Regions from separate parts of the Bradyrhizobium sp. WYCCWR 12699 genome, predicted to be linked through region 2. Evidence: predicted binding sites of a transcription regulator. Region 2 holds the regulator's gene; each other region holds the start of a gene.

Region 1 (4,933 bases), on a different contig from region 2:
CCTAGTGGAGGAGACTAGCGATGCCGCAAAAGGGCACCGTCAAATGGTTCAACCCGACCAAGGGCTATGGGTTCATCAAGCCGAATGGCGGCGACAAGGACGTCTTCGTCCACATCTCCGCCGTCGAGCGTGCCGGACTCTCCACCCTCAACGAAAACCAGGTGGTTGAATACGACCTCGTGGAGAACCGCGGCAAAGCCTCCGCGGAGAACCTCAAGGTCTCCTGATTTCTCTCAAGACCGACATGCGAGAGATCATGACGTTGCCCCCGGCTCCGCCGGGGGATTTCGTTTGGAAAGAACCGCCGCGAGGACAGCGCTTCAGCGCACCACCGGCGCAACCAGAAAATTCTCCGACGGCCCGCTTCCTTCCGTCCTGCACACATCGCCCTCGATCCGGACCTTGCCGGTCGCAAGCAGCCGCAGCGCCTCAGGGTAGATGCGGTGTTCGACTTCGAGGATGCGCTCGGACAGCGTATCCCCCGTGTCGTGGTCGCTGACGGGAACCGCGCCCTGCATCACGATCGGGCCGGCATCGGTCTCGGGGATCACGAAGTGCACCGTCGCGCCAGACAGCTTGACGCCGGCGCGCAAGGCCTGGCCGTGTGGATCGAGGCCGGGGAAGGACGGCAGCAGCGAGGGATGGATGTTGAGCATCCGCCCGTACCAGGCCCTCGTGAACTCGGCCGTGAACAGGCGCATGAAGCCGCCGAGGCAAATCAGCTCGATGCCGTGCTGGTCGAGGGCGGCCTGCAACACCTTCTCGAAGCCGGCGCGGTCCTTGCCGAACGGCTTGCTCTCGATCACCAGCGTATTCACGCCGGCCGCTTTGGCACGTTCGAGCCCGAGCGCATCGGCCTTGTTCGAGATGACAAGCGAGATCTCGGCCGGGAAATCCGCCGCGCTTGCGGCCTTGATCAGCGCGGCCATGTTGGAACCGCGGCCGGAGATCAGGATGGCGACGCGGCGCTTCATCACAGCGCCAGTCATCACAATGCCATGTCGAGATGGCCGTTATAGACGACGCGGTGCTCGCCGTCGGCCGGGATCACCGTGCCGAGTTGCGCCACCGTCTCGCCGGCCTCGGTAAAGACCTGCATGACCTGCTCGACCTTGTCGGGCTCGACGATCGCGATCATGCCGATGCCGCAATTAAAGGTGCGCAGCATCTCCAGCTCGGCGATGCCGGCCTGCGCTGCCAGCCATTTGAACACCGGCAGCACCGGCAGGCGCGCCAGATCAATGCCGACGCCGAGGCCGTTCGGCAGCACCCGCGGGATGTTGTCGGTAAAACCGCCGCCGGTGATGTGGGCAAGGCCCTTCACCGCGCCGGTCTCGCGGATCGCCCGCAGGCAGGATTTGACGTAGAGCTTGGTCGGCGTCAGCAGCGCGCCGCCGAGCGTCATGACCGGGGCGAACGGCGCCGGTGCGGCAAAGCCGAGGCCCGATTGTTCCACGATCTTGCGGACCAGTGAGAAGCCGTTGGAATGCACACCCGACGAGGCGAGGCCGATCACCGCATCGCCCGCCGCGATGTCCTTGCGCGGCAACAGCGTACCACGCTCGGCGGCACCGACGGCAAAGCCGCCGAGATCGTAATCGCCGTCCTTGTAGAGGCCTGGCATCTCGGCGGTCTCGCCGCCGATCAGCGCGCAGCCGGATTCGCGGCAGCCTTCCGCGACGCCCGCGACGATCGAGGCCGTGGCCTCGGGGTCGAGCTTGCCGCAGGCGAAATAGTCCAGGAAGAACAGCGGCTCGGCGCCCTGCACCACGAGGTCGTTGACGCTCATGGCGACGAGGTCGATGCCGATCCCGCCATGCAGCCCGGTCTCGATGGCGATCTTGACCTTGGTGCCGACACCGTCGGTCGCGGCCACCAGGACGGGGTCCTTGAAACCGGCCGCCTTGAGGTCGAACAGCCCGCCGAAGCCGCCGATCTCGGCGTCGGCGCCGGGCCGCGCCGTGGCGCGCACCATCGGCTTGATCAGATCGACCAGGCGGTTGCCCGCGTCGATATCGACGCCTGAATCGGCGTAAGTGAGGCCGTTTTTGCGGTCGGTCATGCCCGATTTCCAGTGGGTTTGCGGCTGGTTACGTCGAATTCCGGGGACGCGCAATGGCTCGCATGGCGCACCGCCATATACTATGTAGAGATATCAACCGGTTCAGCCTCCCGAGAGGCCGGATTCGAGGTCAGACCGGGTGCCGGGAAGCGCTTTCGTGAGTATTCCGAACATCATTACCCTGGGCCGCATCATGCTGGTCCCGATCATCGTCTGGGCCATCGTGTCGAGCCAAATGGAGGTCGCGTTCGCCGTCTTCCTGATCGCCGGTATCAGCGATGCCGTGGACGGCTTCCTGGCCAAGCGCTTCAACATGACGAGCGAACTCGGCGCCCTGCTCGATCCGCTCGCGGACAAGGCCCTGCTGGTCTCGATCTACATGGCGCTGGGGATCTGGGGGGCGATTCCGCGCTGGATCGTGATCCTGGTGGTCTCGCGCGACATCATGATCGTCGCCGCCGTGATCGTGTCCTGGCTGTTCGACCGGCCCGTCGAGATGAAGCCGTCGAAAGTGTCCAAGCTCAACACCGTTGCGCAAGTGGCGTTCGCGGCGCTGGTGCTGGCGGCGCTTGCCTTCGGCTTCAAGCCGGCCCCTTATGATATCATCCTGATGGGCCTCGTCACGGTCTTCACGCTCTCCTCGGTGTCGCTCTATCTCGTCGAGTGGCTGCGGCACATGAGCACGATCGAGGCCAAGTAAGAGTGGCCAAGTAAGAGTGGCCAAGTAAGAGCAGACCAAGTGAGAGGAGAAGCGGCCGCGCAAAAGGCCAACTCCGCTCGATCAAGTCGCATTCTTCAAACGGGCCGGCACGCCGGCATGGAGCAAAGCAAGCGTGGCAGGCCGCGTCCATCCCCGACAATTGGCGTTTTCGCTTCCGCATGCGGAGAGCCTCAGCCGGGACAATTTCCTTGAAGGCCCCGCCAACGCGGCTGGTCTGGCCCTGATCGAACGCTGGCCGGAATGGCCGAACCGGATCATGTGGCTGGCCGGCCCGGAAGGCAGCGGCAAGAGCCACCTCGCGGCGATCTGGGCCGAAATGTCGGGGGCACGCTCGACCGTCGCCAACGCCCTGACGGCCGCAGGCGTTCCGGGCGCGCTCGCCACCGGCGCGCTGGTGGTCGAGGATAACAGGGCCAAGGACTTCGACGAACGCGCCCTCTTCCACCTGATGAACCTCGCCCGCGAGGACGGCGCCTATGTGCTGTTCACCGGACGCGAGGTGCCGGCGGCGCTGGAGATCGAGCTTCGCGACCTGCGCTCGCGCCTGCGCGCGGTGCCTGTTGTCACGCTGCTGCCCCCCGACGACCAGCTCTTCCGCGGCCTGATCGTCAAATTCTGCGCCGACCGCCAGCTCAATGTGGACGAGAGCGTGGTCGGCTACCTCGCCACCCGCCTGGAGCGGTCCTCGGCCGCGGCCCGCCAGGCCGTGGAACTGCTCGACAGCGAGGCCCTGCGGCTCGGCCGCCCCGTCACCAGGGCGCTGGCCGCCGAGCTGCTCCGGGACGCCTGACCCCGGTCTACCCCGCACCACGGCCGGACGAAGCCCGCTTGACGCCGCCAAGCGGCGGAACATCAATGTCATCGAAACGTCATCGCTCTAACACATGCTCCCGCAGGTTTTGCGCATAGATCGCAAAGTGAGGCGAGACAGGATGGACCGGCTTCTGATGGACTCTGCGCAAGCTATTGAAACTAAAGAAAAAGCCCCGGAAGCCGAAGGCCCGCCGGCGATCGCATCGAGCCCCGAACGGTTCATTAATCGCGAGCTCTCCTGGCTGCATTTCAACCGCCGCGTCCTGGAGGAATCGGTCAATCCCAGCCACCCCATGCTCGAGCGGGTGCGATTCCTGTCGATTTCCGCGAATAATCTCGACGAGTTCTTCATGGTCCGGGTCGCCGGCATCAAGGCGCAGATCCGCGAGGGCATCGCCGAACGCAGCCCCGACGGCCTGACGCCATCCGAGCAGCTCGCCCTGATCAATCGCACCGTCTCCGAACTCGCCTCCGACCAGCAGGCGATCTGGCGCGACCTGCGCGGCACGCTGGCCGATGTCGGCATCGTGCTGGTGGACGGCAAGGACGTCACCAAGGCGGAACGGACCTGGATCGAGGACTACTTCCTCAACAACGTGTTCCCGCTGCTGACGCCGCTGGCGATCGACCCGGCGCACCCCTTCCCGTTCATCCCGAGCCTCGGCTTCACCATCGCGCTCCAGCTCACGCGCGCCGCCGACGGCAGGCAGATGAACGCGCTGATCCGCATGCCCGGCAAGATCGACCGCTTCATCCGCCTGCCGGCCGAGGGCAAGACCGTTCGGCTGATCTCGCTGGAGCAGGCCACCGCCCTGTTCATCAACCGCCTGTTCCCCGGCTACAATCTGCACGGCCAGGGCGCCTTCCGGATCATCCGCGACTCCGAACTCGAAATCGAGGAAGAGGCGGAAGACCTCGTCCGCCTGTTCGAGACCGCGCTGAAGCGCCGCCGCCGCGGGTCGGTGATCCGGCTCGAGATCGACGCCAAGATGCCGGAGCAGCTGCGCAGCTTCGTCCAGCACGCACTCTCGGCCGCCGACGACGAGGTCTTCCTGGTCGACGGCGTGCAGGCGATGAACGAGCTCTCGCAGCTCACCCGCCTCGACCGCCCCGACCTCGAATTCACCCCTTACGTGCCGCGACATCCCGAGCGCGTGCGCGAGCATGGCGGCGACATCTTTGCCGCGATCCGTCAGAAGGACCTCGTCGTCCATCACCCCTACGAATCCTTCGACGTCGTGGTGCAGTTCCTGCAGCAGGCCGCGCGCGACCCCGACGTCGTCGCGATCAAGCAGACGCTCTACCGCACCTCCAACAACTCGCCGATCGTGCGCACG
Region 2 (4,933 bases):
AAAATGAGTGAAATCTCTGTTTCCGTCAGCGCGCCGAGCGTTCACCCCGGCTCGCAGCCGCTGCCCGAGGCGCCAGCCAAGGTCACCGCGCGCAACCTGAATTTCTACTACGGTGAGCACCACGCGCTGAAGAACATCAATCTGACGCTCGGCGCCAATCGCGTCACGGCCTTCATCGGCCCGTCGGGCTGCGGCAAGTCCACGCTGCTGCGCATCTTCAACCGGATGTACGACCTCTATCCGGGACAGCGCGCCACCGGCCAGCTGTTGCTCGACCACACCAACATCCTCGATCCCAAGCTCGACCTCAACCTGCTGCGCGCCCGGGTCGGCATGGTATTCCAGAAGCCGACGCCGTTCCCGATGACGATCTACGAGAACATCGCCTTCGGCATCCGCCTCTACGAGAAGATCTCGAAGTCCGAGATGGACGACCGGGTCGAGAAGGCGCTGCGCGGCGGCGCGCTGTGGAACGAGGTCAAGGACAAGCTCAACGCCTCCGGCCTGTCGCTGTCCGGCGGCCAGCAGCAGCGCCTGTGCATCGCCCGCACCGTCGCGGTGCGGCCTGAAGTGATCCTGTTCGACGAGCCCTGCTCGGCGCTCGACCCGATCTCGACCGCCAAGGTCGAGGAGCTGATCCAGGAATTGTCCGAGAACTACACGATCGCGATCGTCACCCACAACATGCAGCAGGCGGCGCGCGTCTCCGACAAGACCGCCTTCATGTATCTCGGCGAGCTGATCGAGTTCGACGACACCAGCAAGATCTTCACGTCGCCGAGCGATCGGCGCACGCAGGATTACATCACCGGCCGGTTCGGCTGAGGAGACGCAACATGGGTTCTGAACATACCGCAAAGGCTTTCGACACCGACCTCCAGGAGCTCACCCGCCTGGTCGCCGAGATGGGCGGAATCGCCGAGCGCATGATCGTCGATTCCGTCGGCGCGCTGATCCGCCGCGACGTCGCGCTCGGCCAGCGCGTCGTCACCATCGACGCCGATCTCGACGCGCTGCAGAAGCGCATCGAGGAGCGCGCCGTGCTCACCATCGCCCGCCGCCAGCCGATGGCGGTGGATCTGCGCGAGATCGTCGGCGCCATGCGCGTTGCGACCGACCTCGAGCGCATCGGCGATCTCGCCAAGAACATGGGCAAGCGCGTCGCCGCGCTGGAGACCGACTTCCATCCGCTCAAGCTGTTCCGCGGCCTCGAGCACATGACCGACCTCGTGCAGCAGCAGGTCAAGTCGGTGCTGGATGCCTATGCCGCGCATGATCTGCCGGCGGCGATGGCCGTGTGGAAGGGCGACGAGGAAGTCGACGCGATCTGCACCTCGCTGTTCCGCGAGCTCCTCACCTACATGATGGAGGATCCGCGCAACATCTCGTTCTGCATCCATCTGATGTTCTGCGCCAAGAACATCGAGCGGATCGGCGACCACGCCACCAACATCGCCGAGACCGTGTTCTACATGATCGAGGGCCAGGCGATCACCGACAAGCGGCCGAAGGGCGACATGACGACTTTCGCCACGACGGTCCCGAATACCTGAAGACTTGATATCCGAAGACCTAAGGAGCGACGACACCATGGGCGCACGCATTATGGTGGTTGAGGACGAGGAAGCTCTCACCGAGCTTCTGCGTTACAACCTCGAAGGCGACGGCTATGACGTCGAGACGGTGATGCGCGGCGACGACGCCGACACCCGCCTCAAAGAGCACATTCCCGATCTGATCGTGCTCGACTGGATGCTGCCGGGCCTCTCGGGCATCGAGCTGTGCCGGCGCCTGCGCACCCGGCCCGAGACCAAGCAACTGCCGATCATCATGCTCACCGCGCGCGGCGAGGAGAGCGAGCGGGTGCGCGGCCTTGCGACCGGCGCCGACGACTACATCGTCAAGCCGTTCTCGGTGCCGGAGCTCTTGGCGCGCGTGAAGGGCCTGCTCAGGCGCGCCAGTCCCGAGCGGCTCGCGACCGTGCTGGCCTATGGCGACATCGAGCTGGATCGCGACAAGCGCCGCGTGGCGCGCTCGGGCCGCCCGATCGATCTCGGCCCGACCGAATATCGGCTTCTGGAGTTCTTCCTGGAGCATCCCGGCCGCGTGTTCTCGCGCGAGCAGCTGCTCGACAGCGTCTGGGGCCGCGACATCTACATCGACGAGCGTACCGTCGACGTCCATATCGGTCGCCTGCGCAAGCTGCTCAATCTCGGCCGCGAGCAGGACCCGATCCGCACCGTCCGCGGCGCCGGCTATGCGCTGGATGATCGCTTTGCGAAGGCGGAGCAGACGTAGGACCTGCTTCCGTAATCCAACAAAAAGCGCGCCAGCTGGCGCGCTTTTTCGTCTCGATGCCTGAGACCGTGTTTACCGCGGGCCCGGCTTCGCCGGTGCGCGCCGGCGATCCGCTGCCGGCTGATACGCCACGCGCGAATGCTGGGCGCAGTAGGGCAGGCCGGACAGCGCCTTGCCGCCGCAGAAGAAGAAATCCGGGCTCGAGGGATCGCCGACCGGCCAGTGGCAGGTCGCCTCGTTGAGCTCGAGCAGCGACAGCCGCTGGCTCATCGGCACCACGTTGTCGTAGGTGACCGGTTCGGCCTCGACTTCGACCTCGAAGGCCTGCGCCAGTGCGGTGTTGCCGCGCGCAATGGGGCGGGTCACCCGCATCATGTGCTGCGCCGGGCGTGCCTTGCGCGGCCGCGGCGCGGCCGACGAAGGGCTCTTGGCGCGGCCGGACAGGCCGAGCCTGTGCACTTTGCCGATCACGGCATTGCGGGTCACATTGCCGAGCTCTGCTGCGATCTGGCTGGCCGACAATCCGGCCTCCCAGAGCTTTTTCAGCTGCTCGACGCGATCGTCGGACCAGGTCAAAACCGTCATTGCACCCTTTCCCTCGCTGCACTTCTGCCATCCTGGCGGTCCGTGCGGCGAATGCCTAAGCCTCAAAAACCCGTGCCGTCAGAATCCCTTAAGGCTCGCCGGGCGCGCTACTCGCGCCCGAACGTTTACGCCGGTACATGAGGACTCTTGGGATCAGAACTGCTGCACGAGATGTCGTATCTGACAGCCCAAACGCTACAATATGGCGTGACTCACGCGCAAGAGTCCGCCGACTCGCTTCCACATGTTCCGTGGTGTAAAACCCGCAAAATCGCCACCGCAAGACTACGGAATCTGCGTTTCCCGAGGCTTTCGGGCGGCATTGACACCCGTTTCACCAGGCCTAAGATAGTCCCGCGTGCCGCCCTTAAAAGGCGGCACGTTTCGTTTTCCGGGCCGGTCAATGGTGCGTTGCGCAATGCACGCCTCACACCGTCCGCAACATCAAGTGACCGTCATGACTAACAGCGTAGCCCCGCATTTGCTCCCCGTTTTCGCCAGGGCCAACCTCGGTTTTGAGCGCGGCGAAGGCTGCTGGCTGATCGCGACCAATGGCGATCGCTATCTCGATTTCACCTCGGGCGTCGCTGTGAACGCGCTTGGCCACGCCCATCCCGCGCTGGTCAAGGCGTTGCAGGAGCAGGCGACGAAGCTGTGGCACATGTCGAACCTGTTCCAGAGCCCGGACGGCGAGAAGCTCGCCGCGCGCCTGTGCAACGAGAGCTTTGCGGACTTCGTGTTCTTCTGCAATTCCGGCGCCGAGGCGCTGGAGGGCGTGATCAAGCTGGTCCGCCATCATCACTTCTCCAAGGGCCATCCGGAACGTTATCGCATCATCACCTTCGAAGGCGCCTTCCACGGCCGCACGCTGGCGACCTTGGCTGCGACCGGTTCTGCAAAATATCTCGAAGGCTTTGGACCGCCGATGGACGGCTTCGACCAGGTGCCGCATGGCGACCTCGAAGCCGTCAAGAAGGCGATCGGCCCCAACACCGCCGGCATCCTGATCGAGCCGATCCAGGGCGAGGGCGGCGTGCGCTCGGCACCGCCCAATTTCCTCAAGGCGCTGCGCCAGCTTTGCGACGAGAAGGGCCTGCTGCTCGCCTTCGACGAGGTGCAGACCGGCATGGGCCGCAGCGGCGATCTGTTCGCCTATCGGCGTACCGGCGTGACGCCTGACGTGATGTCGCTGGCCAAGGCGCTCGGCGGCGGCTTCCCGATCGGCGCGGTGCTGGCGACCGCGGATGCGGCGGCCGGCATGGGGCCGGGCTCCCACGGCTCGACCTTCGGCGGCAATCCGCTGGCGATCTCCGCGGCCAACGCCGTGCTCGACGTCATGCTCAAGCCAGGCTTCTTCGACCACGTGCAGAAGATGTCGCTGCTGCTCAAGCAGAAGCTCGCCTCAGTGATCGACCGTCACCCCGACATCGTCAGCGAAGTGCGCGGCGAGGGCCTCCTGATCGGCATCAAGGCCGTCGTGCCCTCGGGCGATCTCGTGGCCGCCTTGCGCGACGAGAAGCTGCTGACCGTCGGCGCCGGCGACAATGTCGTGCGCTTCCTGCCGCCCCTGATCGTCACCGAAGCCGAGATCGAGGACAGCGTCACCAGGCTCGAGCGTGCCTGCTCCGCATTGGCGGCCGGCCAGACCAAGCGGGCAAGCTGATGAGCAAGTCCCCGAAGCATTTCCTCGACATCAACGAGCTCCCGCTGTCGGAGCTCAAGCGCATGCTCGCGGCGTCAAGCGCCATGAAGGCGAAGCAGAAGGCGCAGCAGCCGGTGCGGCCGCTCGAAGGCAAGACGCTGGCGATGATCTTCGAGCGCCCCTCGACGCGGACGCGGGTGTCGTTCGACGTCGCCATGCGCCAGCTCGGCGGCGAGCCCATCATGCTCACCGGCGCCGAGATGCAGCTCGGCCGCGGCGAGACCATCGCCGACACCGCGCGCGTGCTGTCGCGCTATGTCGACGCCATCATGATCCGCATCCTCAACCACGATGCGCTGCTGGAGCTCGCGGCCAACGCCACCGTGCCCGTCATCAACGGCCTGACGC
Region 3 (4,933 bases), on a different contig from region 2:
TCGGCCGCGACATCCCGGCCAAAATCGGCAATCTGCGCAGCATCGACTGGCAGGGCCTCGGCATCAATTTCGTTCTCGTGTTCTCGCCGAACGCCTTCAAGGGCGCGCCGCACACCCATATCGCGACGCTGACGGAACCGGGCGGAAATGCGGCAGGCGACGGCAAGATCATCAAGCAGGTGGCCGACGCCTATCCGATGGTGACCAGCGTGCGCGTGCGCGAGGTGATGCAGACGGTCGGCGCGGTGGTGACCAATCTGGCGCTGGCGATTCGCGGCGCCAGCGCGGTGACCCTGATCTCGGCGATCCTGGTGCTGGGCGGGGCGCTCGCCGCCGGCCATCGCCACCGGGTCTACGATGCCGTGATCCTGAAGACGCTGGGCGCGACGCGGCTGCGGCTGCTGGGCGCCTATGCGCTCGAATATCTCCTGATCGGGCTCGCCACCGCATTGTTCGGCGTGATCTCCGGCAGCTTGGCTGCCTGGATGATCGTGACGCGGCTGATGACGCTGAGCTTCGTCTGGCAGGCCGGCAGCGCGGCCGGCGTCGTCGCGGCCGCGCTCGTCGTCACGGTCGGGCTCGGGCTCGCAGGCACGCTGCTGGCATTGAACAAAAAGCCCGCCACGGTGTTGCGGAATTTGTGACAAATGGTAGCGGCTGGCCGCATTGATGCGGAATCGCACGATTCCCGCGATTAACCACGACTGCTCGTCAGGTTCGCGTCAGGATTGCCGCCAAGGGCGACATTCAGCCGCGCGTGGAAGGTTGCAGCGAATGTGTTAGTTTCCCACATATCGAGTGGGTTCGGAGCCCCGATTGTTAGCCAAAATTTAGTCGGTTGGCATCGGTATCCGAGATAGAGTTTGACGAACCGGCGGCACGGCGACCCCAGTGCCGGACCGGACCAACCAACGGGAATTCGACCATGTCGGACCTAGACCGTAACTACGCTTCTCCTTTCGGCAGGGCCGCCGGGCGTGTTGACGCCGCGACGGTCGATGCCGGCCTGCGCGCCTACATGCTGCGCATCTACAACTACATGAGCATCGGCCTCGCCATCACCGGCCTGGCCGCGCTCGGCGTCTACATGGCTGCCGTGACCGACGTTCCGACGGCGGAATCCGTCCGCGTCGGCAAGCTGTTCCTGACGCCGTTCGGCTACGCGATGTTCGTCAGCCCGCTGAAATGGCTGTTCATGCTCGCGCCGCTGGCCATGGTGTTCGTGATCTCGGCGGGCATCAACCGTCTCGCGCCCTCGACGGCCCAGATCCTGTTCTGGGTGTTCGCGGCGCTGATGGGCATCTCGCTGTCGTCGATCTTCCTGGTGTTCACCCACACCTCGATCGTGCGGGTGTTCTTCATCACCGCGGCGACCTTCGGTGCGCTGAGCCTCTACGGCTACACCACCAAGCGTGACCTGACCGGCATGGGCTCGTTCCTGTTCATGGGCCTGATCGGCATCATCATCGCGAGCCTGGTGAACCTGTTCCTGGCGAGCTCGATGCTGCAGTTCATCGTGTCGGTGGTCGGCGTGCTGGTGTTCGCGGGCCTCACCGCCTGGGACACCCAGCGGCTGAAGAACGACTACATCTACGGCTATGCCTCGGCCGGCGGTGACATCGCAGAGCGTGCGGCCATCACCGGCGCCCTGTCGCTGTACCTGAACTTCATCAACCTGTTCACGCTGCTGCTGCAGCTGCTCGGCCAGCGCGACTAAGCGACGGACAGAGCGAACGACACGAACCCCGGCCGAAAGGCCGGGGTTTTTGTTTGGGCGGGAGCACCGTTCCCGTAGCCCGGATGAAGCGCAGCGCAATCCGGGAACGTCGCATCAGCCGATATACCTGTCCCGATTTCGCTGCGCTCCATCCGGGCTACAAGAGATGCCTTTCCCTTCATTACGAAGTCCGCGAAGCAATCCAGAGTCCCTCCGCAGATGCATTTCTGGATTGCTTCGCTTCGCTCGCAATGACGACGTGGAAAGGCCGTTCGCCCCTTCCAGCCGTCCCGGGAACGCTTTAATCTTCGCCCCATGACTGCAGCAGACATCCGGCCCACAACCGAGGCCGACCTTCCCGCCATCACCGCCATCTACCAGCAGGCCGTCCGCGAGGGCACCGCCACGTTCGAGCTGGAGCCGCCCGACCTCTCGGAGATGACGCGCCGCTATCGCGCGCTTGTCGATGGCGGCTATCCCTATTTCGTCGCCATGCTCGACGGCCGCGTTGCCGGCTATGCCTATGCCGGCGCCTACCGGCCGCGGCCGGCCTATCGCTTCACGGTCGAGAACTCGATCTATCTCGATCCCGCCTTCCATCGCCGCGGCGTCGGCTCAGCGTTGCTGGAGCGGCTGGTCGCCGAATGCGAGGCGCGCGGCTTTCGCCAGATGATCGCGGTGATCGGCGATTCCGCCAATGCCGGCTCGATCGGCGTGCACACCAAGGGCGGCTTCAAGATGATCGGCACGCATCGCAATGTCGGGCTGAAATTCGGCCGCTGGCTGGACACGGTGATGATGCAGCGCGACCTCGGCGAGGGCGCGAGCACGGTGCCGGGGAAGTAGGAAGCTCTTGTAGCCCGGAGGGAGCGAAGCGCAATCCGGGACAGGTCCATCCGCTGCTACAACGGCCCGGATTGCGCTTCGCTCCATTCGGGCAACGGGGTCAGTGGCTACACCACCGCCAGTTTCCGGTCGATCACCAGCAGCACGCGCTCGAGCTCGTGGCCGCGGCGCAGGATCAGGCCCGTCGCCGAGATCACGCTGTACATGCCCTGCTTGCGCGCCAGCCGTGGATCCTTCTCGATGCGATAGATCGGCACTTCCGAGGCACGGCGATAGACCGAGAACACCGCGCGGTCCTTCAGGAAGTCGATGGCGTAATCGCGCCACTCGCCGTCGGCGACCATGCGGCCGTAGAGATTGAGAATGCGGTGCAGCTCGAGCCGGTTGAACGTCACCCGGCTCAGTTGTTGCGCATTCGCAGCGGCGGGGCGCGCCGCCGCGCGCTGCTCGCTCGGATCGGCATCCTCCGACATCAGACTCATGGAGAGCCTCCTCATCGCATGACTTGAACCCGTCCGCGAACCGTCCCCGGAACCGGATCATGACAATGGTATGATTGCGCCATCCGTCCCTCGCCGCAAGGCTCTTGATGGAACTCGTCCTTCCTTCATTCAACCGATCGAATCAGGTGCGATGCCGGGCACACGCAAAGGTGGAACTCTGTCGCGGCAAACCGTCACGGGATCGTTAGAAGGAATCATAGTCTCGCCGCTTTTCCGCCTAGCGACTGCCGCCCTGCACTGCGAAAAGATTCATGTGCGTTGACCCGGTCCTTTCGGTTCCGGATTCCTCAGCCCCCAGCCCCCCGGGGTCGAACAGGATCGGGTCTGTACGCACGACAAGGAGGGCCAACGCAAGTTGGTCCTTTTTTGTTTGTGTCGGGATGTTGCTGGCGCGCTGTCATTCCGAGGCGCGCCTCTTGCGCGAACTACGATGCGCAATTGCGCATCTGAGAATCCATTCCTCAGCTTGTCCATGGATAGATGGATTCTCAGGTGCGCAATTGCGCACCCTAGCTCGCGCTTCGCGTGCCCCGGAATGACGAGCAACAATTGCCGAGATGCTGTGCTTACTTCAATGCAGCGACGTGTACGCCGCGCCGAGCATCGGACCCGGCCGCTCGCGGCTGCCGTCCTGGACGTAGACCACCGCGCCGTCGACGCCGTCGCGCGTCAAATTCTCGATCGGCACCGTCCAGCTTTCCGAACGTCCGGTCCAGTCACCGACCTTGAGCAGGTTGCGCACCACGTTGTGATAGGTGACCTGCTGCCCGCGATTCTCGCCGCGGGTGATTGCGATCGGGACCGACTTGGCGATCGAGCAGATCCAGACCTCGCCATGCGAGACGGCCGGCTCTTTGCTCGCGGCCACCGAGACGTTGATCTGCTTGCCCGCGAGCGACATCGTCACCGGCACGCTCATCACGCCCACACCCTTGTCGGTCTTGCCGATCGCATTCTCGATGCTGGTACGGTCGCTGCCGATGACATGGGTCGAGCCGTTGACCACGACCTGCGGGGTGTAGACCTCGCGGTCGCCGCGCATCTTCGAATAGGCACGCTGTCGTGCAGAGAAGCGCGAATCCGCCAGCGTGTCCTTCCAGCCGAGATAGTCCCAATAATCGATCGGCATGCTCAGCGCGATGATCGACGGATCCTTGGAGAGATCGCCGATGATCTGATCGGCGGGCGGACAGGAGGAGCAGCCTTGCGAGGTGAACAATTCGACAACGGCGCGGGGATCGGCAGAGGCGGGAACGACGACGGCGACGATGGCACAAAGGCCGAGAGCACTCGACCAGAGGGCACCGGACCAACGTGAAACCAGATGAGAAGCCGTCATTGTTGTCATGTCGAACGTCACACACCGTCACTCGTGGAGGGGGATCTTATCGCCTGATGGTCACCGTAGTCTTACGGGGCACGATACTTCATCCGTCCAGATAACCGTCCAAAGACCGTTTTCCGCCGCGCGGGTCCATCCGAACGTGCCGCAAACGCATGAAAGGCGGCCTTGTGATAGGCCGCCTTCATTTAACCTTCTACTCACTTCGCAGTGAGCCACCGTTCACAAATCCGCGCTTAGGCCGCGAGCTTGCGCAGCACGTAGTGCAGGATACCGCCGTTGCGGTAGTAGTCGAGCTCGTCCAGCGTATCGATGCGGCAGAGCAGCGAAACGCGCTGCAACGAGCCGTCGCCGGAGACGATCTCCGCGGTGAGCTTCTGACGCGGCTTGAGGTCGCCCTGCAGGCCGCGCAGCGTGACCTTCTCGTCGCCCTTCAGGCCGAGCGACGACCAGGAGGTGCCTTCCTCGAAGGTCAGCGGCAGCACGCCCATACCGACCAGGTTGGAGCGATGGATGCGCTCGAAG

Evidence for each region. Region 2 encodes PhoB, which activates phosphate uptake and scavenging genes when phosphate is short. Its sites were predicted from a motif close to TGTCATNNANCTGTCAT; they were not measured.
Region 1: RPS27_RS26960 (RNA degradosome polyphosphate kinase) is a predicted target of PhoB. The motif match lies at 3,640-3,656, and genes of this name have one in related genera.
Region 3: RPS27_RS10150 (DUF2794 domain-containing protein) is a predicted target of PhoB. The motif match lies at 3,105-3,121, and genes of this name have one in related genera.

What each region holds. Positions count from the first base shown of each region.
Region 1 covers NZ_JAVTJN010000036.1:438,310-443,242, forward strand. Annotated here, with positions in the region: gene RPS27_RS26935 (cold-shock protein) at 21-227, shown strand; gene purN (phosphoribosylglycinamide formyltransferase) at 321-974, opposite strand; gene purM (phosphoribosylformylglycinamidine cyclo-ligase) at 989-2,062, opposite strand; gene RPS27_RS26950 (CDP-alcohol phosphatidyltransferase family protein) at 2,220-2,762, shown strand; gene RPS27_RS26955 (DnaA ATPase domain-containing protein) at 2,896-3,573, shown strand; gene RPS27_RS26960 (RNA degradosome polyphosphate kinase) at 3,731-4,933, shown strand, end outside.
Region 2 covers NZ_JAVTJN010000030.1:275,572-280,504, reverse strand. Annotated here, with positions in the region: gene pstA (phosphate ABC transporter permease PstA) at 1-7, shown strand, start outside; gene pstB (phosphate ABC transporter ATP-binding protein PstB) at 4-825, shown strand; gene phoU (phosphate signaling complex protein PhoU) at 837-1,553, shown strand; gene phoB (phosphate regulon transcriptional regulator PhoB) at 1,591-2,298, shown strand; gene RPS27_RS12160 (GcrA family cell cycle regulator) at 2,371-2,883, opposite strand; gene RPS27_RS12155 (aspartate aminotransferase family protein) at 3,341-4,546, shown strand; gene argF (ornithine carbamoyltransferase) at 4,546-4,933, shown strand, end outside.
Region 3 covers NZ_JAVTJN010000022.1:57,650-62,582, reverse strand. Annotated here, with positions in the region: gene RPS27_RS10165 (ABC transporter permease) at 1-644, shown strand, start outside; gene RPS27_RS10160 (Bax inhibitor-1/YccA family protein) at 926-1,717, shown strand; gene RPS27_RS10155 (GNAT family N-acetyltransferase) at 2,033-2,563, shown strand; gene RPS27_RS10150 (DUF2794 domain-containing protein) at 2,671-3,045, opposite strand; gene RPS27_RS10145 (DUF1223 domain-containing protein) at 3,638-4,414, opposite strand; gene acnA (aconitate hydratase AcnA) at 4,645-4,933, opposite strand, start outside.